Regions from separate parts of the Pantoea sp. SYBGC1 genome, predicted to be linked through region 2. Evidence: predicted binding sites of a transcription regulator. Region 2 holds the regulator's gene; the other holds the start of a gene.
The links. The regulator CRP, encoded in region 2, controls carbon source genes, mostly activating them, when cyclic AMP is high. The targets are predictions, from matches to a motif close to ATGTGANNNNNNTCACAT.
Positions count from the first base shown of each region.

Region 1: the regulator CRP is predicted to act here: its motif matches at 8,110-8,127, upstream of psiE (phosphate-starvation-inducible protein PsiE).

Region 1 covers NZ_JBXUNM010000010.1:51,014-65,902, reverse strand. The annotation lists gene zur (zinc uptake transcriptional repressor Zur) at 102-623, shown strand; gene AC2CF9_RS15235 (CsbD family protein) at 675-887, opposite strand; gene dinF (MATE family efflux transporter DinF) at 1,032-2,354, opposite strand; gene lexA (transcriptional repressor LexA) at 2,484-3,098, opposite strand; gene AC2CF9_RS15220 (diacylglycerol kinase) at 3,204-3,572, opposite strand; gene plsB (glycerol-3-phosphate 1-O-acyltransferase PlsB) at 3,700-6,123, shown strand; gene ubiA (4-hydroxybenzoate octaprenyltransferase) at 6,159-7,052, opposite strand; gene ubiC (chorismate lyase) at 7,049-7,564, opposite strand; gene psiE (phosphate-starvation-inducible protein PsiE) at 7,653-8,063, opposite strand; gene AC2CF9_RS15195 (Na/Pi cotransporter family protein) at 8,350-9,975, shown strand; gene gntU (gluconate transporter) at 10,311-11,651, opposite strand; gene gntK (gluconokinase) at 11,651-12,190, opposite strand; gene gntR (gluconate operon transcriptional repressor GntR) at 12,332-13,327, opposite strand; gene ggt (gamma-glutamyltransferase) at 13,487-14,889, opposite strand, start outside.
Region 2 covers NZ_JBXUNM010000009.1:9,531-24,419, reverse strand. The annotation lists gene argD (bifunctional acetylornithine/succinyldiaminopimelate transaminase) at 1-722, shown strand, start outside; gene AC2CF9_RS14400 (YccS/YhfK family putative transporter) at 723-2,798, opposite strand; gene crp (cAMP-activated global transcriptional regulator CRP) at 2,859-3,491, opposite strand; gene AC2CF9_RS14390 (OsmC family protein) at 3,782-4,186, shown strand; gene AC2CF9_RS14385 (phosphoribulokinase) at 4,314-5,183, opposite strand; gene AC2CF9_RS14380 (YheU family protein) at 5,245-5,463, opposite strand; gene AC2CF9_RS14375 (hydrolase) at 5,460-6,482, opposite strand; gene AC2CF9_RS14370 (LysE family translocator) at 6,543-7,145, shown strand; gene AC2CF9_RS14365 (LacI family DNA-binding transcriptional regulator) at 7,147-8,127, opposite strand; gene tauA (taurine ABC transporter substrate-binding protein) at 8,361-9,341, shown strand; gene tauB (taurine ABC transporter ATP-binding subunit) at 9,352-10,119, shown strand; gene tauC (taurine ABC transporter permease TauC) at 10,116-10,946, shown strand; gene tauD (taurine dioxygenase) at 10,943-11,782, shown strand; gene AC2CF9_RS14340 (ABC transporter ATP-binding protein) at 11,951-13,855, opposite strand; gene kefG (glutathione-regulated potassium-efflux system ancillary protein KefG) at 13,971-14,522, shown strand; gene kefB (glutathione-regulated potassium-efflux system protein KefB) at 14,522-14,889, shown strand, end outside.

The DNA.
Region 1 (14,889 bases), on a different contig from region 2:
GGATAAGTGTGATCGACAGCACGCTTCGGCCAGGGCAGGCAAAAACAGCATGGGCGGATAGAGTGTGATAAAATAACATCACCTGTTAGCCGGAGAACATTATGTCAACTCTTACCCCAGCGCAGCTGCTGACCCAGGTTGAGGCGCTCTGTCTCGATCGCGGCGTGCGTCTTACGCCACAGCGTGCCGAAGTACTGCGCCTGATGGCTGAGCAGAAAGGTTCTGTCAGCGCCTACGATCTGCTGGATCAGCTGCGTACAAGTGAGCCTCAGGCGAAGCCGCCCACGATTTACCGCGCCCTCGACTTTTTGCTGGAGCAGGGATTTATCCACCGCGTGGAGTCCAACAACAGCTATGTGGTCTGCCATCATTTTAATGAGCCGGCCCACAGCTCTGTCATGCTGGTTTGCGACAGCTGCGCCGCAGTGAGTGAACAGCAGGCGCACGGCGTGGAAAAAATCATTGCGGGACTGGCTGACCAGGCATACTTCAGCCTGCGCCATACGGTAATTGAAGCGCACGGCCTGTGCGAAAACTGTGCGGAAATTGCCGCCTGTACACAGCACGCCAGCTGTGCGCACGATCATGAAGCGATGAGTAAAAAACGCGGCAAAAAGGGCTGAGCACACGCCTGAAGGCATGCGGGCGGGTTATGCGCTGAAGCGGGAGTGGCACTAGCTGTGTGGATCGTTGTGCCGGCTTTCCCATTCGTTTACTTCGCGCTCCGCTTCTGCTCTGGCATAGCCGTAGCGCTCCTGAATCTTGCCGATCAGCTGGTCGCGTCTGCCTTCGATCACGCTCAGGTCATCATCGGTCAGCTTGCCCCACTGCTCTTTGCATTTTCCTTTAAACTGTTTCCAGCTGCCACTCGCTTCATCTCGGTTCATCGCATCTCTCCCCGGTTTGCTGAGCCAGACGGTGGCCACCCTGACGCGGGCTGAACCGCCGTATAACCTGCGTGCTGTCACGTTAAGGTTAACCGCTGCAGCACAAACTGCCAGTTTTGTGCGCTGCTGGCCGATCGGCTGACATCACACGCTGAACCAGCTGTCGCGCTGCCAGTGATGACGCCAGATCAGCCCGAGCGTAATGCCTCTCAGCGCGAGGAATACGGTAATAGCCAGCCATAAACCATGATTTCCGAGCCACGGCAGCGTCAGCAGCGTCAGCGCATAGCCCAGCGCCGCCAGCAGCATGCTGTTGCGCATATCCCGGCCGCGCGTGGCTCCGATAAACATCCCATCCAGCAGATAGCACCAGACGCCAGCCAGCGGCAGGATCACCTGCCAGATAAGATAGCGGTCGGCCGCCTCACGCAGCGACTCAATTGAGGTCAGCAGCGCAACAATTGCCGGGCCGCAGAGGGCGTAAATCACAGCGAACAGCAGCGCCACAATGCCCGCCTGCCGGCAGGCGGCATACCAAATCAGCCGCAGCCGGCTGCGATCGCCTGCGCCGGTCGCCTCACCGGAGCAGGCTTCCACCGCATACGCAAAACCATCCAGCGCATAGGCGGTAAAAGTCAGGAACATCAGCAATACCGCATTGACCGCAACCACGTCAGCGCCGAGTCGCGCGCCCAGCAGCGTCAGCGAGGCGAAACAGAGCTGCAGCAGCAGCGAACGCAGCATGATGTCGCGGTTAAGCCGGAACAGGCGCGCGGCGTCGCCGCGCCAGCTGGCTTTAAGCAGCGATAATGATATGCCGCGCAGCGCCAGCACCCGCGCCACCATCCAAACCCCCACGGCCAGCGTCACATAGTCCGCGACGGCGGTGGCCGCTGCGGCGCCCGCCACGCCCCAGTGCCACTGCAGAACAAACAGCAGATCGAGCAGGATATTCACGACGTTGCCGGTGATAAGCAGCACCATCGGCGCGCGCGCATACTGTACGCCGAGCAGCCAGCCGAGGATCACCAGGTTTGCCAGCGTGGCAGGCGCGCTGAGCCAGCGGATAGCGATAAAGGTTTGCGCCTGCTGCTGCACCGCCTCGCTGCCGCCCATCAGCGCGGCTGCCAGCTCGCTGACCGGCGTTCGTAGCACAATGAACAGCACGCCTGCCGCCAGCGCAATCAGCATCGGCTGGATCAGCGCGCGCGCCAGCGCTGGCTTATTGCCGGCGCCGAACGCCTGCGCCGTCAGGCCAGTGGTGCTCATGCGCAAAAAGAGCAGCAGCATAAAGACAAAGCTGGTGGCCGTTGCGCCCACGGCTACGCCGCCGAGGTAAACCGGGCTGTCGAGGTGGCCAATGATAGCCGTATCCACAATGCCCAGCAGCGGTACGCTGATATTAGAGAGGATCATGGGCAGCGCCAGGCGCCAGAGCGTGCGATCAGAAGAGGTAAACAGCGGCATCAGCCAGTCCTGTTATTGCGGGCAACGCGCCTCATGCAGCTGCACGGCGCCACGGTTGGAAGCAGAGGGGTAATATAGCAGACCGCGGCCTGTGCAGGCACAGACCGCAGCGGGGGGGCTAACCAGGTATTACAGCCATTCACCGGTGCGGACAATACCGACAGCCAGACCTTCAACGGTCAGAGACTGCTGGCGCGTATCCACTTCGATAGGCTGAAAATCGCTGTTTTCCGGCAGCAGATGCACGATAGCACCCTGCTTTTTCCAGCGTTTTACGGTGACTTCGTCATCAATGCGCGCTACCACGACCTGGCCATTACGCACATCCTGGGTTTTATGCACGGCAAGCAGATCGCCATCCATAATTCCGATATCTTTCATCGACATGCCGCTAACGCGCAGCAGAAAATCCGCGCTCGGCTTGAACAGGTTAGCATCGACCTGATAGTGGGTCTCGATGTGCTCCTGAGCCAGCAGCGGCTCGCCGGCAGCGACACGCCCGATCAGCGGCAGTCCGCCGCTTGTCTCTTCTTCCATCAGCAAGCGAATGCCGCGCGAGGCGCCAGAGACAATCTCAATGACTCCTTTACGCGCCAGCGCTTTCAGGTGCTCTTCAGCCGCATTGGGTGAGCGGAAGCCCAGCTGTGAAGCAATTTCAGCACGCGTTGGCGGCATGCCGGTTGAATTAATATGGTCGCGAATCAGGTCATAGACCTGCTGCTGCCTGCTGGTTAACGCTTTCATCCCGCCCCCTGGTTGTTTATACAGTCGCTGTGAGTATATACAGGTATTGGCGAAATGAAAACCGCAGCTGCGGCAAAAATCAGCGATATCTCGGTACGGGCGGCCTTAATATGCGCGCGGCCAGAGCAGCGTGATCCAGACAAACAGCGCGAGAAGGATCGTCAGCAGCACGGCGGCAGAACCCATATCCTTGGCGCGGCCCGCCAGCGGATGACGCTCCTGGCCGATTCTGTCGACCACCGCCTCAATCGCGCTGTTGAGGATTTCCACTACCACCACCAGTATCACCGAACCAATCAGCAGCACGCGCGTCACTGCGTCCACATCCAGCCAGCAGGCGACGACCACCGCAATCACCGCTGCAACGGCCTCCTGACGAAAGGCCGCTTCATGTTGCCAGGCCGCGCGAATGCCCTGCCAGGAGTAGCCCGCCGCTTTGATGATACGTAGCAGGCCGGTAACGTTATTTGCCATGAATAGGGAACCCTTGAGTAATTTTGGCGTCAATGAGTGCGCAGCGTGCGATGGCACAGCCACAGATCTTCGCTGCACTTTCTGGTATGCTTGCCGCGCTTTGCTAACAAGAGGCTTCAAGTTGTCTATGTCAGGTTGGCGTAAACTCTATTACAAATTATTGAATTTACCACTCTCTATTTTGGTAAAAAGTAAGGTCATACCGACCGATCCGGTTTCGGAGCACGGTATCGATCCCACCCGTCCCGTGATGTATGTTTTGCCTTATGATTCAAAGGCGGACCTGCTTACATTGCGTAACCAGTGTCTGCGGCTTGATCTGCCCGATCCGCTCGCGCCGCTGGAGATTGACGGCACGCTGCTGCCGCGTCATGTGTTTATCCATGATGGCCCGCGTGTCTTTCCTTACTACGTGGCGAACCCGGAGTCAGTGAAACTGTTTCACGACTATCTGGATCTGCATCGTAATAACCCGCAGCTGGATGTCCAGATGCTGCCGGTGGCGGTGATGTTTGGCCGTGCGCCAGGGCGTGAAATTCAGGGCGAGCCTACGCCGCATCTGCGCGTACTGAATGGCGTACAGAAGTTTTTCGCCATTCTCTGGCACGGCCGCGACAGCTTCGTCCGCTTCTCTTCCACCGTCTCGCTGCGCCAGATGGCGACCGAACACGGCACGGATAAGTCGATTGCACAGAAGCTGGCGCGCGTGGCGCGTATTCACTTTGCCCGCCAGCGTCTGGCTGCGGTAGGACCCAGCCTGCCCGCCCGTCAGGATCTGTTCAACAAGCTGCTGCAGTCGAAAGCGATTGAAAAAGCGGTTGAAGATGAAGCGCGCAGCAAAAAGATTTCGCATGAAAAAGCGCAGCAAAATGCCGTTGAGATGATGGAAGAGATCGCGGCAGACTTCTCGTATGAGGCGATTCGCGTTACCGACCGCATTATGGGCTGGCTCTGGAGCCGCCTCTATCAGGGCATAAGCGTCAACGGCGGCGAGCGCGTGCGTCAGCTGGCGCAGGATGGACATGAAATAGTCTATGTGCCTTGCCATCGCAGCCATATGGATTACCTGCTGCTCTCCTACGTGCTTTATCATCAGGGGCTGGTGCCGCCGCACATCGCTGCCGGTATCAATCTCAACTTCTGGCCAGCCGGCCCCATTTTCCGCCGGCTGGGGGCCTTCTTTATTCGCCGTACCTTTAAGGGCAATAAACTCTACTCCACCGTATTCCGCGAATATCTGGGCGAGCTGTTCAGCCGCGGTTACTCGGTTGAGTACTTTGTTGAGGGCGGACGCTCGCGTACTGGCCGCCTGCTCGATCCTAAAACCGGCACGCTCTCAATGACGCTGCAGGCGCTGCTGCGCGGCGGCAGCCGCCCGATTACGTTTGTACCGATCTATATCGGCTATGAGCACGTAATGGAAGTGGGTACTTACGCCAAAGAGCTGCGCGGCGCGGCCAAAGAGAAAGAGGGCTTTGTACAGATGGTGCGCGGCCTGCGTAAGCTGCGCAATCTCGGTCAGGGCTACGTTAACTTTGGCGAACCGCTGCCGCTGGTTAACTACCTGAACAAGCATATTCCCGAGTGGCGCGAGGCGATCGACCCTATCGATCCGCAGCGTCCCGCGTGGATGACGCCAGCGGTAAACGATATCGCTGCCCGCCTGATGGTGCGCATTAACGAAGCGGGTGCGGCCAACGCCATGAATCTGTGTGTGACCGCGCTGCTGGCGTCGCGCCAGCGCTCTCTGACGCGTGAGCAGCTGACGGAGCAGCTGGAGTGCTACACTCAGCTGCTGCGCAACGTGCCCTATTCACCGGAAGCGACGGTGCCCGATCTGAGCGCCGAAGCGCTGCTGGATCACGCGATGAGCATGAACAAGTTTGAAACCGAGCAGGACAGCATTGGCGATATCATTATTCTGCCGCGCGAGCAGGCCGTGCTGATGACCTACTACCGGAATAACATTCAGCACATGCTGGTGATGCCGTCGCTGATTGCCGCGATTGTGCAGCAGCACCGCGAAATCAGCGAAGCAGAGCTTTTGCGCCAGGTAAGCCTGGTCTATCCGATGCTGAAAAGTGAACTGTTCCTGCGCTGGGAAAATGCCGAACTGCCGGCGCTGCTCAGTGCGCTGTGTGCGGAGATGGCGCGACAGGGGCTGGTAACGCAGCTGGATGGGCAGATTAAGCTGAGCACCGCGCGCTATCGCTCGCTGCAGCTGCTGGCAGCCGGTATTCGCGAAACGCTGCAGCGCTTTGCGATCACTTTCGCCATTCTCAGTGCCAAACCCACGATCAACCGTGGCACGCTGGAGAAAGAGAGCCGCACGCTGGCGCAGCGTCTGTCAGTGCTGCACGGTATCAATGCGCCGGAGTTCTTTGATAAGGCGGTATTTACCACGCTGGTACTGACGCTGCGCGATGAGCGCTATATCAGCGACTCAGGTGATGCCGATGCGGAGCGCACGCACGCGATGTGGCAGATGCTGGCGGAGCTGGTCACCAGCGACGTGCGTCTGACGATTGAGAGTGCGATCGCACACGAGTAAGGCAAGGCAGGGACGCATGATGCGTCCCTGCCGGTTCAGAACAGCGCCAGAAACGGCTGCGTATTCAGCAGCACGCCAGCAAACAGCACCAGTCCGACGTAGTTGTTGTTCAGAAAGGCCTGAAAGCAGGCGTCGCGTTCGCGGCGGGCGATCAGGCTTTGCTGATAGACAAACAGCGCGCCGGCAGCCAGCAGTGACCAGTAGAATGCCCCGTTCAGATTCAGCATACTTCCCACCAGCGCCATCAGCCCCAGCGTAGCCAGCTGCAGCAGGCCAATAATCAGCTTGTCAAAACGACCAAACAGAATCGCCGTAGATTTAACGCCTATTTTCAGATCGTCATCGCGATCCACCATGGCGTACTGGGTATCGTAGGCCACCGTCCAGCAGATGTTAGCGAAGAACACCAGCCAGCAGACTAAAGGTAAGGACTCACTTACTGCAGCCCATCCCATCGGGATCGCCCAGCCAAAGGCTGCGCCAAGTACCACCTGCGGCAGATGGGTATAGCGTTTCATAAAGGGGTAGACCCACGCCAGCGCCAGCCCGCCAAAAGAGAGCAGAATGGTCATGCGATTCATGGTCAGCACCAGCATAAACGCCAGCAGGCCCAGCGCGGCAAACAGCAGCTTTGCCTCTTTCTCTGAAACCGCCCCGCTCGCCAGCGGCCGGCCGGCGGTGCGTTTGACATGACCATCCACTTTGCGATCGGCGTAATCATTAATGACGCAGCCGGCAGCGCGCATAACGATGACGCCAAGCACAAACACGATCAGCACCGGGAGCGGCGGTACCGCCATGCCAGCCAGCCACAGCGCCCAGAGCGTGGGCCACATCAGCAGCAGCGTGCCGATAGGTTTGTCGATGCGCATCAGGCGGCTGTAAGCCTGCCATTTGCTTACAGGTAGTGATTTTTGCACAGGTTTCATCCTTGCTGCAGCGCGCGGTAAAGCGGCGATGCCGGTAAAAAAAGTTCAGTTAACAGAAGGGGCTTCTCCGAAAGGCGCAGGCGAGAACGCCGTCCCCACAAATCGCCGGCCTGGCCAGGATGAATAAAATCGCGGCTCAGCGCTGAAGAGGCAAAAAGATAGCGCCCCAGCGGGCGTGTACCAAGCTGCTGCAGCATCTGCTCCGGTCCCTGCAGCGTACTCTCGGGCACTACGGTGCGGCCCAGCAGCCACGGCTCGCCGTCGCCGCACAGCACAATTTCACGCAGCCAGAAGCGCGTATCGTCCGGCAGAAAAGCCGCTTCTGCTGCCACTTCCGCCGCGCTGACAAAGCCTTCACGGATGGGTTGAACGGTAACCTGCCGGCAGTGCTGCTCAAAACGGCGCGTCATGGAATCTTCTTCCATCAGCCAGTCGGTCAGCGGTGCAGGCAGCAGCGAGGAGGCGGGTAACCACTGCAGGGCATATAACTGGCGCAGCGCATCGTGCGACATCAGGCGATCTCCGGCAAAAAAGTTGCCTTAGTTTACCGCAGAGCACGGCCGCTGGCACGGCCGCGAGCGCCAGAGATGATAAGGAACGCTATTCGCGCTTCAGCCGGTTGCTGTTTGCCAGCCACAGCGTGACCACCAGGATCAGGATCGCAGCGGAATAGCAGAGCGTGTCGAACGGGTTTTTGTGGTCAACGATAATCAGCCGGATAATGGCGGTGATCCCGATATAAACAAAGTAGCGCAGCGGAAAGTGATAGCCCGACTGAAAATATTTCACAATCAGCGCGATAAATTCAAAGTAGAGAAAGTAGATCACAATGCCTTCAATCAGCAGATAGGATGACGCCTGTTCACCGGTGCTGAACAGCACGTTAGCCAGATGAATCGTCTCCTTGCCGAGAAATACCACCAGGATCACGGCCAGGATCAACAGGCCGATGTTAAGTACCCACTGCAGCACCGTCGCGATAAGCTGACCGGCGGCTGATTTATCTGTCATTGCTGCGTCCTTAATGCGCAAATGAGAAGAGCGCTATCATGCTGCAATGTGATCTGAATCACAATATGACGTTAAGGTAGCGGTTCTCCGTCAGGGGCAGCGTAAACGCCGCGGATATCTCATCGCAGTGAACCGGATTCAGCTACAGTTAACAGGTCGACGCCGCTTCAGGTTATTTATATCTAACGAAAAATTCATGCGGTGCGCTACCGGTTTTCCCCCCGCTGCCGTGTTTGCCAGGCAGGCAGCTGGCTGCTTTTTGCCTGGCATACAGGAGTCTGCGACCGTGTTAACTCTGCTCAATCTGCTTTCTGCTGTCGCACTGCTGGTCTGGGGCACCCACATTGTGCGCACCGGCATCATGCGCGTGTACGGTGCCGATTTGCGTCGGGTACTGAGCCGCAGCGTGGAAAAAAAACCGATGGCTTTTCTGGCCGGCATTGGCGTTACCGCTCTGGTACAGAGCAGTAACGCCACCACGCTGCTGGTCACCTCGTTTGTGGCGCAAAACCTGGTCAGCCTGACACCTGCCCTGGTGGTGGTACTGGGGGCTGATGTCGGCACGGCCATTATGGCGCGCGTGCTGACCTTCGATCTCTCCTGGCTCTCCCCGCTGTTTATCTTTTTTGGCGTGGTTTTTTTTCTCAGCCGCAAACAGACGCGCGTCGGACAGATGGGCCGTGCCGCCATTGGTCTCGGGCTGATCCTGCTGGCGCTGCAGCTGATTGTCACCGCTGCACGTCCGATAACGCAGGCTTCGGGCGTACAGGTGCTCTTCTCCACCCTGACCGGCGATACGCTGCTGGACGCGTTAATCGGCGCCGTTTTTGCCATCATTAGCTACTCCAGCCTGGCGGCGGTGCTGATCACCGCAACCCTGACCGCCGCCGGGGTGATCTCATTTAAGGTGGCGCTCTGTCTGGTCATTGGTGCCAACCTCGGCAGCGGCCTGCTGGCGATGATCAACGCCAGCGGTTCCAATGCGGCCGGCAAGCGGGTGGCGCTCGGCAGCCTGCTGTTCAAGCTTATCGGCAGCATTGCGGTACTGCCGTTTGTTGATTTGATTGCTGAGCTGCTGGATCGGCTGCCGGTGAATGATGAAGAGCTGGTGATCTTTTTCCACGTTTTTTACAACCTGGCACGCTGCCTGATTATGGTGCCGTTTGCGGCGCCGATGGCGCGACTCTGCCAGCGTATGATTTCTGACGATGCAGAGCATCAGGCGCACCTCAAGCCCAGACATCTGGATAAAAGCGCGCTGGATACGCCTGCGCTGGCGCTGGTCAATGCCGCGCGTGAGACCCTGCGCATGGGCGACGTGCTGGAGCAGATGCTGGAGTCGTTCAGCCGCGTGGTTCGGGGCGAACTGCGTGAAGCGCACCGGGTGCGGCAGCTGGATGATGATGTTGACGTGCTCTATACCGCCATCAAACTCTATCTGGCCCGCATGCCGCGCGAAGATCTGGCGGAGGAGGATGCGCGGCGCTGGGCTGAAATTATTGAGATGGCGCTGAATCTTGAACAGGCGGGTGACATCATTGAGCGCATGAGCGGTGACGTTGCGGATAAATCGTTACAGGCGCGGCGGGCCTTTTCGGCAAAAGGGCTGGAAGAGCTGAATACGCTGCAGGAGCAGGTGCTGAATAATCTGCGCCTGAGCCTTTCGGTATTTCTGTCGCATGATATCACCAGCGCGAAACGCCTGCGGCGGGCCAAACATCGCTTCCGTATTCTGATCCGCCGTTTCTCTCATTCGCACGTGGAGCGACTGCATCTGAATAATGTGCAGAGCATTGAGACCAGCTCGCTGCATCTGGGACTGCTGGGAGATATGAAGCGCCTTAATTCGCTGTTCTGTGCGGTGGCTTATACCGTTCTCGACCAGCCAGATGATGAGCGGGAAGTAGATTAAGGTCTGCACGCAGGGGCGCGTTTATGCGCCCCTGATTTGATGCGGGCATCGGCCAGGGCGTCATTAATGATGCCCCTACGGTGCCGTAATAAACCGCGTCATTGGATCCGGTGCGGGCATCGACACGGTCGCCATGAATGGCGACCCTACGGTGACGTAATAAACCGCGTCATCGGATCCGGTGCGGGCATCGACACGGTCGCCATGAATGGCGACCCTACGGTGACGTAGGGGGCGCATTTATGCGCCCCTGGTTGGATGCGTGCACCGTATCAACCGCCATTAACGACGTTATTTAATCCCGCAGGAGGCGCATTTATGCGCCCCTGGGTTATTTACGATAACAAACTAAACGCAATCATGCCGACGATGGCGCCGGTGGTGCCGAGGATGGTCTCCATCAGCGTCCAGGTCTTTAGCGTCTCGCCCTCGGTGGCACCGGTAAAGCGGCCAAATAGCCAGAAGCCGGCATCGTTGACGTGGCTGATAATAATTGAGCCACCGCCGATACAGATTGAGAGCGCCGCGAGCTGTGCGCCGCTGTAGTGCAGCGGTTCGATCACCGGCATCACCAGCCCTACGGTGGTCAGACAGGCCACGGTTGCAGAGCCCTGAATAACCCGGATAGCACCCGCCAGAATAAAGCAGGCCAGCGCAATCGGCATACCGGCACCGGTCAGCGCGTGACCCAGCACCGGCCCCACGCCGGAGTCAACCAGCACCTGCTTAAAGACGCCGCCGGCACCGATAACCAGCAGAATAATGCCGGCGGGCTGCAGCGCGCTGCCGCACACCTGCATCACCTTCTCTTTATCCATGCCCTGCCGGTACGCCAGACCATAGATCGCCACCAGCAGCGCCAGCAGAATCGCGGTAAACGGATGGCCAATAAATTCCAGCCATTCGTAGAGCCGGGTATCCGGCGTGGTAAAGCGCGCACCGATGGTTTTCAGCCCGACCAGCAGCAGCGGAAACAGGATCAGAGAGAGGCTGAAACCAAATGAGGGCAGCCTGCCCTCGTCCACATCCGGCTGATGATCTTCCGGCGGCGCGCTGAAGCTGACGTGACGGGCGATCAGGCTGCCAAACAGCGGCCCGGCGATCAGCATCCCCGGAATGGCCGCGCAGAGTCCCAGCAGGATCATCCAGCCGAAATCAGCGTGCATTTGTGCCGCCAGCAGCATTGGCGCAGGTCCCGGCAGCAGAAACGCCGCCGCCGCCGCCACGCCGGCAAACAGCGGGATCACCAGCTTCACCAGGTTGTCATGCGTGCGGCGCGCCACCGCAAAGGCGATGCTGATCAGCAGCACCACCGCGACTTCAAAAAACAGCGGCAGCGCGCAGATCAGCCCGGCGATCCCCATCGCATAGTGCGCCCGGCTCTCGCCAAAGGTTTTCAGCATCCGGATAGCGATCTGATCCACCGCACCGGTTTCATGCAGAATTTTGCCGAACATTGCGCCAAGCGCTACGACGATGGCAAGAAAGCCCAGCGTGCCGCCCATGCCTTTCTGCATCGTATCGGCAATCTGATCGAGTGGCATACCGGAGAAAAGCCCGGCACCAATAGAAACCAGCATCAGGGCGACAAAGGCGTGCATCCGCGCTTTCATTACCAGAAACAGCAGCAGCAGGACAGAGCCTGCTGCGGTTAACACCAGCGTTGCGGTACTCATTACTCGCCCTTGTTGATTGCATCCCTGATGGTCGCAACCGTAGCTGCAACAACGTCATCCAGCGAGTGGTTGATATCCACCATCAGGACATCAGCCTCATCTGTGCCAGGTTCCTGCAGCGTGGCAAACTGCGTTACCAGCATCTGTGGCTTGAAGAAGTGACCCTTACGGGCTTTGAGGCGGGTTTCAATGGTTTCGAAATCGCCTTTCAGATAGATAAATTTCAGGTTGTGATTGCCCTGGCGCAAAATGTCGCGATAGGACTTTTTCAGCGCCGAGCAGACGATAATCGATACCGCCTGAGTGCGCTGCATGGCAAAAGCCGCGTCGTTCAGCGCCTGCAGCCACGGCTGGCGATCGTTATCATCCAGCGGGTGGCCTTCCGCCATTTTCATGATGTTACTGCGTGGATGAAGGAAATCTCCATCCAGAAAAGCGGTATTCAGTTCGTGTGATACCCGATTAGCAACGACAGACTTTCCGCTGCCGGATACACCCATCAGGATAAAAACGTGATGTGATGAAGATGGCGTGATCATAGTTTTGCGCTCCGGCAGCTTATTCTGCCAATGTTACCGATAACAAATCTGTCATTCATTGTCGGAGTGCGTCCCGATGCTGACAACCCTCGTCAGCCGGAAAAGCGTAAAAGTGTGAAGTGGCTCATACATTCGCCATAATCAGATGCTGTCACCTTCAGCAATCTCAAAGCCGATATCGAGCGGGCCGCTAAATGAACAATCGCCACTAATGCGCGCCAGCAGCATGGCAGCCGCCTCGCTTCCCATTCGTTCGCGCGGCGTCAGCACGGTGGCCAGCCGCGGCGTCACGACCTGCGTAATATCGTGGCCGTGAAAGCCCGCGATCGCCATCTGCTCCGGCACGCGCAGCCCCTGACGCTGGCATTCAAACATGGCACCTACGGCCAGGTCATCGTTAGTACAGAACAGACTGTCGGTTGCCGGATAGCGCTTTTGCGCCTCGCACAGCAGCTGTGCGCCGGCGCTGAAGGAAGAGGCGTCTTCCATCATCACGCTGTGCGGCGTCAGTCCCGCCTCGCGCATCGCCTGTTCATACCCCTGCTGCTTCTGCAGCGTACGCTCATCAAGCCGCGCCCCCAGGTAGACCGTATGGCGATGCCCTTTCTTCAGGATAGCCTGCGTCATCTGTCGCGCCGCTTCGACATTATCAAATCCCACCGCCATATCCAGACACGGCGTAACGCTGTCCATGATCTCAATGACCGGGATCCCGGCCACCTCCAGCATGCGCAGCGTACCAGTGGTATGGGTACGTTCAGTTAAGATCACGCCGTCAATATTCCAGCCCAGCAGCGAGCGCAGCTGCCGCTCCTCTTTTTCCGGATTGTAGCCAAAGTGCGCGACCAGCGTCTGATATCCCGCCTCATCGGTCACGGTTTCAATTCCGCGCAGCACGTCAGCAAAGACCTGGTTGGTCAGGGAGGGCAGCAGCACGCCAATGGCGCGGCTGGTGGCGTTTGAGAGCATATCGGGTGCACGATTAGGGATATAACCCAGCTCATCCAGCGCGACGGCAATTTTGTCACGCAGCGCGGCGGAGACCCGCTCCGGGTCGCGCAGATAGCGACTGACGGTCATTTTGGTGATGCCGACGCGATCGGCGACGTCCTGTAATACCGGTCTTTTCTTCTTCATCGTATGCACCTGAGGCCAGAGATACGCTGAGTTTATCACTATTTTTACCGCTTCCGCGTCTGATGCCTGCCCGCACGCCGGATGGGTCGAACGGCGATAAAAAAGCCAGCACGCAGGCTGGCTAAACAATACCGGAAGCAGTGTCGGGCTTACCGGCGATTAATAACCGGCGCTGAGATCGTCAACCGAGCGCGGATCGGACGCGCCGTAGCGCATGCCATCCGGACCGATCATGATGCTCTGCGTACTGCCCATTGCCGGCAGCACCTTCACGTGCTGACCTTTCGCTTCCAGCAGGCGCAGCGTATCGGGACTGAAGCCTTTCTCCACGCGCAGCTGATCGGGCAGCCACTGATGATGAAAACGCGGCGCGTTAGTCGCTTCCGCCACGTTCATTCCAAAATCGATGCTGTTAACCACCATCTGCAGCACGGTCGTGATGATCCGGCTGCCGCCCGGACTGCCGGTGACCAGCCAGGTTTTCCCCTCTTTGGCTACAATCGTCGGTGACATGGAGGAGAGCGGACGCTTCGCCGGCTGAATCGCATTCGCCTCGCCGCCGACCAGGCCGTAAACGTTTGGCGTACCCGGCTTCGCGGAGAAATCATCCATTTCATTGTTCATCAGGATGCCGCTGTTGCCCGCCACGATCCCGCTGCCAAAGTAGGTGTTCAGGGTATAGGTCACCGCCACAGCGTTGCCCGCTTTATCCACCACCGAGAAGTGGGTGGTCTGATTGCTCTCGTACGGTGCCAGCTTACCCGGTTTGATCTCTGATGACGGGCGCGCTTTGCTGACGTCGATCTGCTGCGCCAGGGTTCTGGCATAGGCTTTGCTGGTCAGCGCCTGCTGCGGCACTTTGACGAAATCGGGATCGCCAAGATACTCGGAGCGATCGGCGTAAGCATACTTCTCTGCTTCTGCCATGACCTGCATGGCGTCTGCGCTGCCGAAGCCCCACTTCGCCAGATCGAAGTTCTCCAGAATATTCAGGATCTGCACAATGTGGATCCCGCCCGATGAGGGTGGTGGCATGGAGAACACTTCATAGCCGCGGTAGGTGCCGCTGACCGGTTTACGCTCCACGGCACGGTAAGCGGCGAGATCCGCTTTGCCAATCAGCCCGCCGTGCTGTGCCATTTCGCCGGCGATCTCATCAGCAATGCGACCGGTATAGAACGCATCGGCTCCCTGCTGCGCAATCAGCTGCAGGCTGCGCGCCAGGTTCTTCTGCACCAGCCGATCGCCTTTCTGATAAGGTTTACCATCCGCTTTGTAAAAGATTGCCCGGCTGTTTGCGTGATTGATCAGGTTCTCTTTGCCATAGGTGGCAAGATCGTCCGCCAGCGCATCGTTGACGATAATGCCGTCACGCGCCAGCTTTATAGCCGGGGCCAGCAGCGTGCGCAGCGGCAGCGTGCCATACTTCTTTGCCGCCAGCGCAAATCCCGCGACCGTACCGGGTGTGCCAGACGCCAGGTGAGAAGTAAGTGATAACTTACTATCCGCATTACCCTGCTTATCAAGGAACATATCGCGCGAGGCGCGCGCCGGCGCCATTT
Region 2 (14,889 bases):
ATATCGTCCACGTCCCGTTCAACGATCTGGCGGCGGTAAAAGCCGTGATTGACGATCATACCTGCGCGATTGTTGTTGAGCCGATTCAGGGTGAGGGCGGCGTGATGCCGGCAACGCCGGAATTTATGCAGGGGCTGCGCGCGCTGTGCGATGAACATAACGCGCTGCTGGTGCTGGATGAAGTGCAGAGCGGCATGGGACGCAGCGGCAAGCTGTTTAGCTATGAGCACTACGGGATTCAGCCTGACATTCTTACGACGGCGAAAGCGCTGGGCGGCGGCTTCCCGGTGAGCGCGATGCTGACCACGCATGAGATCGCTTCCGTGATGGCGCCCGGCGTACATGGCACCACTTACGGCGGCAATCCGCTCGCCTGCGCGATTGCAGAAACCGCGCTGGATATCATTAACACGCCGGCGGTGCTGGCCGGGGTGGAAGCGCGGCGGCAGCAGTTTACCGACGCGCTGACGGCGCTGGATAGTGAGCTGGACATCTTTAGCGAAATTCGCGGAAAGGGTCTGCTGATGGGCGCGGTACTGAAACCGGAACATGCCAGTAAAGCCCGCGATATTCTCAATGCGGCAGCGGCAGAAGGCGTGATGATCCTGACCGCCGGCAGCGACGTGATCCGCTTTGTACCGTCGCTGGTTATCACTCCGGAGGAGATCGACGCCGGAATGACACGCTTTGCCGCCGCGCTGCGCAGGGTTATTGCAGCCTGATTATCCTTTCGGACGAATAGCCCGCAGCCAGCGGCCATGATGCGGTCGCTGGCTCCACGCCAGAGAGGAGATGGTGTGCATGACGCTGAGATGCTGCAGAATGCGTTTAACATGCTGCTCGACAATCGTCACCGGCCCCTCATGCAGGTTTTCCGGCGCCTCCATAACGTTGCTCTCACTGCCCGGCCCGTCGTAGATCAGCCGCTGCTGACAGCGCTGCAGGGCAATTTCGCACGACTGCAGATAGCGCTCTGCCAGAGCCGGGGTCAGCATAGTGTGCTCACGCGCCAGAATAGTCATGGCGTTAATATGCTCTACGATGAACTGACTGTGCGTGACCCACAGCCGCATATCCTTCAGATACTGCGCGTTAAAACCGGGCTCGCTGGTCGCCTGATTCAGCGCATTAAACAGCGCGTTATGCGCCTGGTTAACCTTTACCCGCTGGTAAGCCAGTTTTTCCGGCGCGTGTTCCGGCCCCAGCAGCATGCGCAGCGCCTCCTGATACGCCTCCAGCGCATCGTGCGCATTCTGGCGCAGCAGGCCACTTTGCCACTGCGGCCATAGCCAGATCATACCGGCGAAGGCGATCAGGCAGCCCATCAGCGTATCCATCATCCGCGGCAGCAGGAACTGAGCGCCATTCAGCGACAGCAGCTGCAGCGAGTAGACCGCCGTCACGGTAAAGCCAATCATCGACCAGCCATAATATTTGCGCGTCACCAGATAACTGGCCAGCGTGATTGCCAGCATAAACAGCAACGCGATCGATTCCGGTACGGCGAAGCGCAGCGATGCGGCGGCAATCAGCAGCCCGGCAAAGGTGCCGAGCGCCCGGTGCTGAATGCGCACGCGCGTGGCGCTGTAGCCGTTCTGGCTGACAAACATAATGGTCATCAGGATCCAGTAGGGCTTGGGAATATTAAAAAACAGCGCAACCGAGCTGCCAAACATCAGCATAACGGCAAAGCGGGCCGCGCTGCGCAGCGCGCCGGACCTGAACGACAGATAGCTGCGCAGGGCGGGCAGCAGCGGCAGGCGCCGCTGGCGATCGGCCATCAGGTCGCGCGTATAGAGCGGTTTCTGGGTGCGCAGCACGCGGGCGATGCGGCTGAAATGATAAAGGCAGAAGTGGCCAACCGGATTATCCGGATGCTGCCGCGCAATTTTTTCCAGTGCGCCGAGCGGCTTTTCCATCTGAAAGCGGGCGGGCAGCTGGTGATAGAGAATGGCATCGGCCAGCAGCCTGAGCTGTGCCGAAATGGTTTTTGCATTCCAGCGGATAACCGCTTCCGCATGACTCTGTTCTACCAGCTTTTGCACTTTCTCCGGCTGGTGCAGGCTGACAGCGATATGCTCCTGCAGATCCAGCGCCACCTGAAAAGCGCGCGTCAGCCGCTTATGGCTGTTATCGCGGCTGGCAGAAAGCATATGCATCTGCTGATAGCAGGTGGTGATCAGGTCAACCGCTTTCTGCTGGCGCGCCAGCAGCGGCGGCAGCGCTTTTTCCGGATCGGTCAGCTGCGTCAGCAGGGTATATTTGGCATCGCAGTAGTCAGCCAGCTCACGATAGAGCAGGCTCAGCGTTTCACGCATGGGCTGCTCTTTCCACAGCCAGTACCAGAACCAGTTAAACAGGCCATACCAGAACGTGCCGCCGATATAGAGCAGCGGCGGCACCCAGATCGGCATGCGCCCTACCAGACTCAGCGTAAAGATCGCTGCAATCAGCGTGCCGGGCAGCAGACGCCCGTGCAGCGGACTGATTTCGCCCGTCACGCCAATCAGCAGCGGCAGCGCCAGCATAATAAGCGGCAGCGGAACCGCGGCGTTGGTGAGGTACTGGATCAGAAAACTGCCGGTGGCGAAAAGCGTACCGCCCACGATCAGGCGTTTGAAAAAGCGTTTATGCGGCGTATCAAGGCCGGCAATATTGCAGCAGGCGGGGACCAGCGAGAACAGCAGGCCTTTTTGCAGATCGCCACACAGCCATCCCAGCGCGACAGGCAGGCACAATACCAGCGTCTGACGCAGAGCGTAATTGACTTCGGGATGATAGATGATTCGGCGCCACATCAGCTTATCGCAAACAGAAACGGCGTGATGGTGCCATCACGCCGTGGGGGGTGAAACAGCTTAGCGGGTGCCGTAAACGACGATGGTTTTACCGTGTGCGGAGATCAGGTTCTGATCCTCCAGCATTTTCAGGATGCGACCAACGGTTTCCCGTGAGCAACCCACGATCTGACCAATCTCCTGACGGGTAATTTTAATCTGCATACCGTCGGGGTGGGTCATGGCATCCGGCTGTTTAGCCAGATTAAGCAGCGTCTGTGCAATGCGGCCGGTAACATCCAGGAAAGCCAGGTTACCCACCTTTTCTGATGTCACCTGCAGGCGACGTGCCATCTGCGCCGACAGGCGCATCAAAATATCCGGGTTAACCTGAATCAGCTGACGAAATTTTTTGTAGGAAATTTCAGCAACTTCACAGGCTGTTTTCGCACGCACCCAGGCACTGCGCTCCTGGCCCTCTTCAAACAGGCCGAGTTCGCCGATGAAATCTCCCTGATTCAGATAGGAGAGGATCATCTCTTTGCCTTCTTCATCTTTAATCAGTACCGCAACGGAACCTTTAACGATGTAGTAGAGCGTTTCTGCTTTTTCACCCTGATGGATCAGCGTGCTTTTGGATGGATATTTGTGAATATGGCAATGGGACAGGAACCATTCGAGTGTAGGGTCTGTTTGCGGTTTGCCGAGAACCATTCGCTATTATCCTCTATTGTAATCGTGCCCAAAACACAGGGGCATTCATTCCCTGTCAGGCGATGAAATCGTCCAGCGCGTCCTGTTAATAAAAATTATCCGGGCGGATGTGTAAGCTCTGCTTTTGATTCTGCCCGTCCTCATCAGCCACGACGAAGAAATTTTCAGCTCTGTTTGTAGCACAGCTTTTGCAGGCTGTCTTGTGTTGTCTCGCTTCAGCAGGCGGGCGATTGCTGTTTGCCGGATGAACGCGTACTCTGGCGCAAAACGCCGCTTCAGGAGAAAGAATAATGCAGGCACGTGTGAAATGGGTGGAAGGGCTGACCTTTCTCGGAGAATCCTCATCAGGACATCAGTTATTAATGGACGGGAATTCAGGCGATAAAGCGCCAAGCCCGATGGAGATGGTACTGATGGCCGCCGGCGGCTGCAGCGCGATCGATGTGGTTTCGATTCTGCAAAAAGGGCGTAATGATGTGGCTGACTGTGAGGTCAAACTGACTTCAGAGCGGCGCGAAGAAGCACCACGTATTTTTACACAGATTAACCTGCATTTTATCGTCAGCGGCAAAGCGCTGAGCGAGAAAGCGGTGGCACGGGCGGTTGATCTGTCGGCAGAAAAATATTGCTCAGTGGCAATCATGCTTGGCAAAGGGGTGGAGATCACCCACAGTTATGAAGTGGTCGCGCAGTAATCGGTGCCGGTGCGCATAAATGCGCACCCTACGATGGCTGGTGCTGTCATTTGTGAAACATGGCACTATACCCTGCAGGGTCGCCATTTATGGCGACCGATGCCACATAGTCTGGCAGATATGGCCTCTACTCTATCCGTTTTCCTTCAATCAGCCGCTGCACCAGTGGCATCATGATCAGCTCCATCGCCAGTCCCATTTTGCCGCCCGGTACCACCAGCGTATTCATATGCGAAATAAACGATCCCTGAATCATCGCCAGCAGATAGGGGAAAGCGATACCTTCCAGGCCGCGAAAATGGATCACAACAAAACTCTCATCGAGTGAGGGGATCTCGCGCGCCGCAAACGGGTTAGAGGTATCAACCGTCGGTACACGCTGAAAGTTAAGATGCGTGCGCGAAAACTGCGGCGTGATGTAGTTGATATAATCTTCCATCGACCGAACCACAGAGTCCATCACCGCTTCGCGCGAATGGCCCCGTTCGCTGGTATCGCGTACCAGTTTCTGTATCCACTCAAGATTGACGATCGGCACCACGCCCACCAGCAGATCAACATGCTCCGCCACGTTATGCTGCTGCGTAACTACTCCGCCGTGCAGGCCCTCGTAAAACAGCACATCGGTATTCTCCGGCAGCGGCTGCCAGGGCGTAAAGGTGCCCGGCACCTGATTCCACGGCACGGCCTCGTCATAGGTGTGCAGATATTTGCGCGACTCTCCGATGCCGCTTTCGCCATAGCGCCGGAACGTCTGCTCCAGCAGGCCAAAGTCATTGGCGTCCGGACCAAAATAACTGATGTGACGGCCCAGATCGCGTGCTTTGCGGATCGCCATATCCATTTCCGGCCGGGTATAGCGATGAAAACTGTCGCCTTCTACTTCGGCTGCATGCAGCCCCAGCTGCTGAAAAATTTTACGGAACGCAAGGCTGGTTGTCGTGGTACCGGCGCCGCTGGAGCCGGTAACGGCGATAACGGGGTGTCTGGCTGACATACGGGTGCTCCCTGTGAGGTCGGGCGATGAGCATTGTTACCATGAATTATCTGGCAGTGCATCAGCCGCGAAACTCGCGCCGCGGCATAATATTGACCGTTTCATGCAGCTCAGACCAGACCAGCACCACCTCGCCCTGCTGCAGCTGGCGGCGCACGTCGGCTACCTTCTGCGCCAGGCTGCGCTCCTGCTCACCGTAGTCAGTGCCTTCGCGCAGAACAAAACTTTCAATCAGGTTTTCCAGCGTTGTTACTTCCAGTTCCTGCCACGGAATAATCACAATTGCCCATCCAGATAAGTTGAGAGCCACTCCGGCACGCGCTGCTCCAGCCACATATGCGGTTTAAGCAGGCTGCCGCCGACAAAGCCAACGTGTCCACCCTGCTGCGTCAGCTGATACTCAATTGTGGCAGACAATTGCTGCGGCTGCGGGATCACCGCATCTGTCATAAAGGGATCGTCTTTGGCGTGGATGATCAGCATCGGCTTGCGTACGCCGGTTAACAGCGGCAGGGCGCTGGCGCGCTGATAGTAATCGCTGGCGTCAAGAAAGCCGTGCGCCCGGGCGGTGATCGCGTCGTCAAATTCGCGCAGGCGGCGAAACGCGCGCAGCTGCAGTACATCAACCGGCAGCGTGCCGGGCCAGGCGCGCAGTTTGCGCAGCGCATTCTTTTTCAGCTGCGTCAGCAGATAGTGCTGGTAGAAGCGGGAAAAGCCGATATCGAGCTTTTCACTGCAGGGGGCGAGCGCCAGCGGTGCTGATATCGCCACGGCCGCATCCAGCGGCGCCTCATTACCCTGCAGCCCCAGTAAACAGGCGAGCATGTTACCGCCCAGTGACACCCCTACCGCAGCCGTCGGCACGCTGCCCCATTCACGCCGCAGCCAGTGCAGGAAATAGGTCGCGTCTTCCGTTTCACCGGAGTGATAGATGCGCTGCAGCCGGTTAGGTTCGCCGCTGCAGCCGCGAAAGTGCATCACCACGCCAAGCCAGCCGCGCGCTTTGCACGCCTGCATCAGGCCGTGCGCGTAGGGGCTGCGAAAATGGCCTTCGAGCCCGTGAAACATCACCATGCGCGGTTTGTGGCGCGCGCCAGCCGGATCTTCGCTCCAGGCGAGATCGACAAAGTCGCCATCCGGCAGCTCCAGCCGCTGCCAGTGTGGTTTAAGCGTGACGCGGCGGCGCAGCAGGCGCGGCAGCAGGGTCTGCAAATGCGCATTGCCGAAGCCGCGCAGCGGAATAAAGGGATTGCCGGCGGGGCAATCTAAATAACCAGGGATAGTGCTTGTCTGATGCATAACTCGCTGATAGCTTCGATGGGTTGTCTGCTTTTAAGGATGAGGAGCATCCGGATACTCATGGAACTCAGTCTTTTTTTGTCGATGTTAGGTTTTCTCTGGGTCGCGGCCATCACGCCGGGGCCCAATAATATGTTACTTACGGCCTCAGGTGCTAATTTTGGCTTTCTGCGCACGCTGCCGCTGCTTATTGGTATCATGCTGGGTATGCAGGTGATGTTGCTGATGGTGGCATTTGGCATTGGCGGACTGATCCTGCTCTATCCGTCGCTGCATCTGGTGCTGAAGATTGCCGGCAGCCTCTATCTGCTCTGGCTGGCGTGGAAAATCGCGACGGCCGCCTATGAGACGCTGGAAACCGAAGACCGTTCGGTAAAGCAGATGCCGTTCTGGCAGGGCGGACTGCTGCAGCTGATCAATCCCAAAGCCTGGCTGATGGCGCTGGGGGCGATAGCGAGTTTCAGCCTGGCAGGCGCTGCCTATCAGCACTCTGTGGTTGCGATCAGCATGGGCATGGCGCTGGTGAATCTGGTATCCGGCCTGATCTGGATGGGATTTGGTTCACTGATTGGCCGCCTGCTGCATAGCCCGCGTGCCTGGAAACTGTTCAACCTTGCGATGGGTGCACTGACCGCTGCCTGTGTGCTGCTGATCTGGCGCTAGATTAGCTGGATGCGCGCTCCAGACGCTGCCAGGGCAGGACTTCGTGCACAATGGCAGCGTGCGGCTGGCGAATGCGGTTCAGCAGCAGCTGTACGCTGCGGGCACCCATCTGATTCATCGGCTGCGCAATGGTGGTCAGCGGCGGATTCAGGCTGCTGGTAAACGGAATACCGTCAAAACCCACCACGGCCAGATCCTCCGGAACGCGCAGTCCCGCTTCGAGCGCGGCGTGAATAACGCCAACGGCCAGCACATCTGACACGGTAAAAATGGCATCGGGCGGAGAGGGTTGTGCCAGCAGTGCATGCAGCGCGGCGCTGCCCGCTTCGCAGGAGATGTTCTCCGCATACGCCACGCGATCCCACGTCATATTCAGCGCCTTCAGCGCCTCGCGGTAGCCGCTCTCACGCTGATGCGAATAGAGATAGCGCATGTCGCAGTTGACCAGCGCAATCTGTTTTCGGCCCTTTCCGGCCAGGTAGCGGACCGTCTCAAAAGCCGCCTGCCGGTTATCAATAGTCACGCTGGATGCATTAATAGAGGGATCGTATTCAGCGCACTGCACCCACGGCGCATCGCCAATCAAATCTTTCAGCCCCTGCAGACAGGCAGCGGCATCCATTGTGATCACACCATCGACGACCTTACCAGCCAGCAGCGCCAGATAGGCGGTTTCCCGCCGCAGCTGAGAGGCGCTGTTGCAGAGCAAAATGTGATAGCCCTGCGCTTCCGCCTCCGCTTCAATCCCCTGCACCACGCGCGAACAGAAGGGGTTGGTAATATCTGAAATCAGCACCAGCAGCATATTGCTTTGCGCCGTACGCAGCTGGCGCGCCAGCAAATTGGGCTGGTAATCGCACGCGCTGATCGCCGCCAGCACTTTACTGCGCGTATCGGGACGGACGCCGGGGTGCTGGTTCAGAACCCGGGAAACGGTAGCTTTTGATACGCCTGCCAGGTGCGCGACTTTTTCGATGGACATGAAGATAACAACCGCTATTCAGGTGATGAAATCAGGAAGAGATCAATAACACAGTCGCGATGTGAGCGCCTGACAAATTTGTCACCGTTTCTGTCCGGTCTATTTGCTTTTTTTGCATAGCGTTGCCTGATGTTGATCTAAGAACTGATTGGCATGAGGGATAATTTTTAATTCCTTTATGAAATTTTCGCTGCTGGCGACACTGCCGTCATAACTTCACTTCGGGAAACAGAATGATGGTAATGCAAAAAACAATGATCTCGCTGGCAGCGGCACTGGGACTGATAGCGTTTCAGGCGCAGGCAGTCAACGTGACCGTGGCGTATCAGACCTCCGCAGAGCCTGCCAAAGTCGCTCAGGCGGATAACACCTTTGCCCGTGAGAGCGGAGCAACCGTGGACTGGCGCAAATTTGACAGCGGTGCCAGCGTGCTGCGTGCGCTGGCGTCCGGTGATGTGCAGATTGGCAATATTGGCTCAAGTCCGCTGGCAGTCGCTGCCACACAGCAGCTGCCGATTGAAGCGTTTCTGCTTGCATCACAGCTGGGTAACTCCGAGGCGCTGGTGGTGAAAAAAGGCATCAGCGATCCGAAACAGCTCATCGGCAAACGTATTGCCGTGCCTTTCATCTCTACCACGCATTACAGCCTGCTGGCGGCGCTGAAGCACTGGGGCATTAAGCCCTCACAGGTGCAGTTAGTGAACCTGCAGCCGCCTGCGATCGTTGCCGCCTGGCAGCGTGGCGATATTGACGGCGCGTACGTCTGGGCACCAGCCGTTAATGAACTGGAAAAAGAGGGTCACGTGCTGACCGACTCCTCGCAGGTGGGACAGTGGGGCTCACCAACGCTCGATGTCTGGGTGGTGCGTAAAGATTTTGCGCAGCAGCATCCGGAGGTGGTTACCGCGTTTGCCCGCAGCGCCATTGAGGCGCAGCAGGCCTATCTCGCCCAGCCCGAACAGTGGCTGAAGCAGCCGGATAACCTGAACAAGCTGTCGCGCCTGAGCGGCGTACCGGAAGGAGATGTGCCGGGCCTGGTTAAAGGCAATACCTATCTGACGGCGCAGCAGCAGGTTGAGCAACTCGGCAAGCCGGTGAATAAAGCCATTGTTGATACCGCGCACTTTCTGAAAGAGCAGGGGCGGGTGCCGGAAGCGGCCAGCGACTACAGCAGCTTTGTCACCACCCGCTTTGTTGCACCTTTAGCGAAATAACGGAGGCCGTATGCTCAGCATCACGCATCTCAACGCACGTTACGCCGGCCAGCCCGCGCTGCAGGATATCAACCTGCAGCTGGACAGCCGTGAATTGCTGGTGGTGCTGGGTCCATCCGGCTGTGGCAAAACCACGCTGCTGAACCTGATTGCCGGCTTTCTGCCGCTGGAGTCCGGCAGCATTACGCTGGATGGCAAAGCGGTGACCGGGCCAGACGCCAGGCGCGGCGTGGTGTTTCAGCATGAAGGGCTGCTGCCGTGGCGCAACGTGATCGATAACGTGGCATTTGGCCTGCAGCTGGCCGGTATGGCAAAAGCGGATCGTCACGCCGTTGCCCGCCGGCTGATTCGCAACGTCGGGCTGGAGGGGGCAGAAAAGCGTTTTATCTGGCAGCTCTCCGGGGGGCAGCGTCAGCGCGTGGGGATTGCGCGTGCGCTGGCGGCCGATCCGCAGCTGCTGCTGTTAGATGAGCCCTTTGGCGCGCTGGATGCGTTTACCCGCGAGCAGATGCAAACCCTGTTGCTGACGCTGTGGCGCGACACCGGCAAGCAGATCCTGCTGATTACCCATGACATAGAAGAAGCGGTGTTTCTGGCCAGCGAACTGGTGCTGCTGTCGCCCGGACCGGGGCGCATAGTGGAACGGCTCAGGCTCAATTTTGGTCAGCGCTTCGCAGATGGCGAACCGTGCCGCAGCATCAAATCCGATCCGGCGTTTATCGAACGCCGTGAATATGTGCTGAATCAGGTGTTTGCCAGGCGGGAGGCGTTTGTATGAGTGCAGTTATTGATGAGAAACGTGGTGCAGCGCGCACCCGCGGCCTGCGCTGGCCGCTGTCACGCCAGCTGTCGCTTAGCCTGCTAAGCATCGCGCTGCTGCTGCTGGTGTGGTGGGGCGTGACGGCGCTGGGGCTGATTGCACCGCTGTTTCTGCCCGCGCCGCAGCAGGTGCTGCAGAAACTGCTGCTGATTGCCAGTGCGCAGGGTTTTATGGACGCCACGCTGTGGCAGCATCTGGCCGCAAGCCTGACGCGCATGCTGGTGGCGCTGTTTTTTGCCGCGCTGATTGGTATCCCGACCGGCATTGCGATGGGACTGAGCCCGGCGCTGCGCGGGCTGCTCGATCCGCTGATTGAGCTTTACCGGCCGGTGCCGCCGCTGGCCTACCTGCCGCTGATGGTGATCTGGTTTGGTATTGGTGAAACCTCAAAGATTTTACTTATCTATCTGGCGATTTTTGCGCCGGTAACGCTGGCCACGCTGGCCGGCGTAAAGAACTGCCGGCAGGTCCGCGTGCGCGCGGCACAGGCGCTTGGCGCATCCCGCTGGCAGTTGCTGCGCTTTGTGATCCTGCCGGGCGCGCTGCCGGAGATCCTGACCGGTCTGCGTATCGGGCTGGGCGTCGGCTGGTCGACGCTGGTGGCTGCAGAGCTTATCGCCGCCACGCGGGGCCTGGGGTTTATGGTGCAGTCAGCAGGAGAGTTTCTTGCTACGGATGTGGTGCTGGCGGGTATCGGCGTCATTGCCGTTATCGCATTTAGTTTAGAAGTGGGTCTGCGCGCGCTGCAACGCCGCCTGACGCCCTGGTATGGAGAGCAGCAATGAACGAACGTCTTACTTTTACCGCGCTGGGCCCCTGGATCGGCGCGCAGGTCAGCGATGTCGATCTCAGCCGTCCGCTGAGCGATGCGCAGTTTGAACAGCTCTATCACGGCCTGCTGCGTCATCAGGTGCTGTTTTTACGCAACCAGGTGATTACGCCGCAGCAGCAGCGGGCGCTGGCGGTGCGTTTTGGCGATCTGCATATTCATCCGGTCTATCCGCATGCGGCTGGCGTGGAAGAGATCATCGAGCTGGATACCCATCAGGATAATCCGCCGGATAACGACAACTGGCATACCGATGTCACCTTTATTGAAACACCGCCGGCCATTGCCCTGCTGGCCGCGAAACTGCTGCCGGAAAGCGGGGGCGATACGCTCTGGAGCAGCGGGATTGCCGCTTATGAAACCCTTTCTGAGCCGGTTAAGCAGCTGCTGAGCGGGTTGCAGGCGGAGCACGATTTTAAAAAGTCGTTTCAGGAGTATAAATATCGCCGCACGCCGGAGGAGCATCAGCGCTGGCAGCAGGCGGTGGCTAAGCATCCCCCGGTCCGACATCCGGCGATCCGCACCCATCCGGTCAGCGGGCGTAAGGCGCTGTTTGTGAACGAGGGGTTTACCACGCGTCTGCTGGGCGTCAGTGAAAAAGAGAGCGACGCGCTGCTGAATTATCTGTTTGCACACGCCACGAAGCCGGAGTTTCAGGTGCGCTGGCGCTGGCAGGAGAACGACATCGCTATCTGGGATAACCGTGTCACGCAGCATTACGCCAATGCCGATTACTATCCGGCGCGCAGGATTATGCATCGAGCGACGGTGTTAGGGGATGTGCCGTTTTAACGCGTTGCGGTGGTGAGCCAGGTCGGCATAAATGCCGACCCTACAAAGAGATAATCTGTAAGAGACGGATCCGTCATGGAGGCGTTTATTGCGGTGGTGGGCTGGTGGGCATAAATGCCGCCCCTGCAGAAGAGATGAAAGCTGCAGGGTTGGCACAGATGCTGACCGTTAATTCGCCAGCATCTGCTCCAGCTGCTCCTGCGCATCCAGCCACGCCATTTCGGCGTCTTCCAGCGCCGATTTGCTCTCCGCCTGGCGCTGCAGGGCGGCGGTTAAATCGGCTTTGCGGCTTTGATCGTAAATCGCGCTGTCGGCCAGCAGGGCTTCAGCCTCGCTCAGCTGACTCTGCCATTTCGTCATCTGCTTCTCCAGCTTCTCAATCTCTTTGCGCAGCGGCTGCGTCTGCGCGCGCAGCTCAGCATCGCGACGCTTCTGATCTTTGCGGGACTGAGCGCTATTGGCATTATCCTGCTTTGGTGCGGCATCCTGCTGCGCCTGCTGCTTTTGCAGGTCGCTCAGCCACTGCTGATAGTCATCCAGATCGCCGGCAAACACGTCCACTTTGCGGTCGTGAACCAGATAGAGATCGTCAGTGGTGGAGCGCAGCAGATGCCGGTCATGCGACACCACCACCAGCGCGCCTTCAAAATCGATAAGCGCTTCGGTCAGCGCCTGACGCATGTCGAGGTCGAGATGGTTAGTTGGCTCATCCAGCAGCAGCAGGTTGGGGCGCTGCCAGACGATGAGCGCCAGCACCAGGCGCGCTTTTTCGCCGCCGGAAAAACGCGCGGTGGCTTCGCTGACTTTATCGCCCTGAAAGCCAAAACCGCCCAGGTAATCGCGCAGCTGCTGCTCCAGTACGGCTGGCGCGATACGCGCCAGATGCTGCAGCGGTGACTCCTCAGCGCGCAGATACTCAAGCTGGTGCTGCGCGAAATAGCCGAGCTTAATGCCTTTCGCCAGACCCACTTTGCCCTCCAGCGGATCGATTTCTCCCGCCAGCAGCTTGATCAGCGTAGATTTACCCGCACCGTTTCGGCCCAGCAGACCAATACGCGATCCCGGCACCAGATTGAGCTTGATCGCGTCAAGAATAATGCGATCGCCATAACCTGCCGTGACCTTTTCCATTTTCAGCAGCGGGTTGGGCAGGCTTTCCGGCGCGCGGAAGCTGAAGCTGAACGGGTTATCCACGTGCGCTGGCGCAATCAGCTCCATGCGCTCCAGCATCTTAATGCGGCTCTGCGCCTGTTTGGCTTTGGTCGCCTGGGCGCGGAAGCGATCAATATACTTCTGCAGGTGCGCCACTTTTTCCTGCTGGCTTTGATAAAGCGCCTGCTGCTGCGCCAGTTTAGCGACGCGCTGCCGCTCAAAAGAGCTGTAGTTGCCGGTATATTCAATCAGCGTCTGCTGCTCAATATGAATAATTTTATCCACCACCGGATCGAGAAAGTCGCGGTCGTGTGAGATCAGAATCAGCGTGCCTTCATAGCTTTTCAGCCAGCGCTCCAGCCAGATCACGGCGTCAAGATCGAGGTGGTTAGTCGGCTCATCCAGCAGCAGTAAATCGGAGCGGCACACCAGCGCCTGCGCCAGGTTGAGACGCATGCGCCAGCCGCCGGAGAAGTCGCTGACCGGTCGCATCAGCTGCTCCTGGCTAAAGCCCAGACCGTGCAGCAGACTGGCCGCGCGCGCATGTATACTCCACGCCTGAATCGCATCCAGCTTGCCGTGCAGCAGCGCAATCGCGTTGCCGTCATCGCGCGCGTTGGCATCCGCTAATTCAGATTCAAGCTGACGATATTCGCGGTCGCCGTCGATAACATATTCCAGCGCGGCTTTACTCAGCGCTGGCGTCTCCTGGTTGACCCACGCCAGCGCCCAGCTGCCGGGGAAGGTGACGCTGCCGGCATCGCTGCTGATTTCACCTTTAAGCAGCGACAGCAGGGTGGATTTGCCGCAGCCGTTTTTACCCACCAGGCCCACTTTCTGGCCGGGGTTAATGGTTGCGGTTGCGTTGTCCAGCAGCACAGTGGTGCCGCGTCGTATCTGTAGTGCGGAAAAGACAATCATAGGCGCCGTGTCGTCAGAATATGGTAATTTATCGGCAACATAATTCGATAATGTTTAGTTGCGTTGAGCATGGTAGCGGAATTCCGCTGCGGTGACGACGCTTTGGAGGGGAAGGATGTCGCAGCCACCAAAAATTTTGCTGCTTTACGCCCATCCGGAGTCACAGGATTCGATCGCCAATCGGGTTTTGCTGCAGTCGGCCAGGGAACTTGAACACGTCACCGTGCACGATTTATATGCGCACTATCCGGATTTTTTTATAGATATTCATTATGAACAGCAGCTGCTGCGCGACCATGAGATCGTCGTGTTTCAGCATCCGCTCTATACCTACAGCTGTCCTGCCCTGCTGAAAGAGTGGCTGGATCGCGTACTGTCACGTGGTTTTGCCAGCGGCGTGGATGGGAATGCGCTGGAGGGGAAATACTGGCGCAGCGTAGTGACCACCGGTGAGCCTGAAGCGGCCTATCATCACGACGGCCTGAACCGCTATCCGATGAGCGATATTATGCGGCCATTTGAGCTGACGGCGCAGATGTGCCGTATGCACTGGATGACGCCGATGGTGATCCACTGGGCGCGGCGGCAGACGCCTGAAACGCTGCGTCATTTTGCCCGCGCCTACGGCGACTGGCTCGCGTCACCACTTCCGCAGGGAGGAGTGTAATGCAAGGTGAAACGTTACTGACAGCGGGCGTCATCTATCTGGTGGCGGCGGTGCTGGTCGTGCCTGTTGCTGCCCGGCTGGGAATTGGTGCCGTGCTGGGTTATCTGCTCGCCGGTATTGCGATCGGCCCGTGGGGACTGGGTTTTATCAGCGATGTGGATGAGATCCTGCACTTCTCCGAGCTGGGCGTCGTGTTTCTGATGTTTATCATTGGCCTGGAGCTGAATCCAGCCAAACTCTGGTCACTGCGCCGCTCAATTTTCGGCGTCGGCGCGGCGCAGGTGATATTTTCTGCGGCGATCCTTGGCGTGCTGCTCTGGCTGAGCGATTTCAGCTGGCAGGCGGCTGTGATAGGCGGCATCGGTCT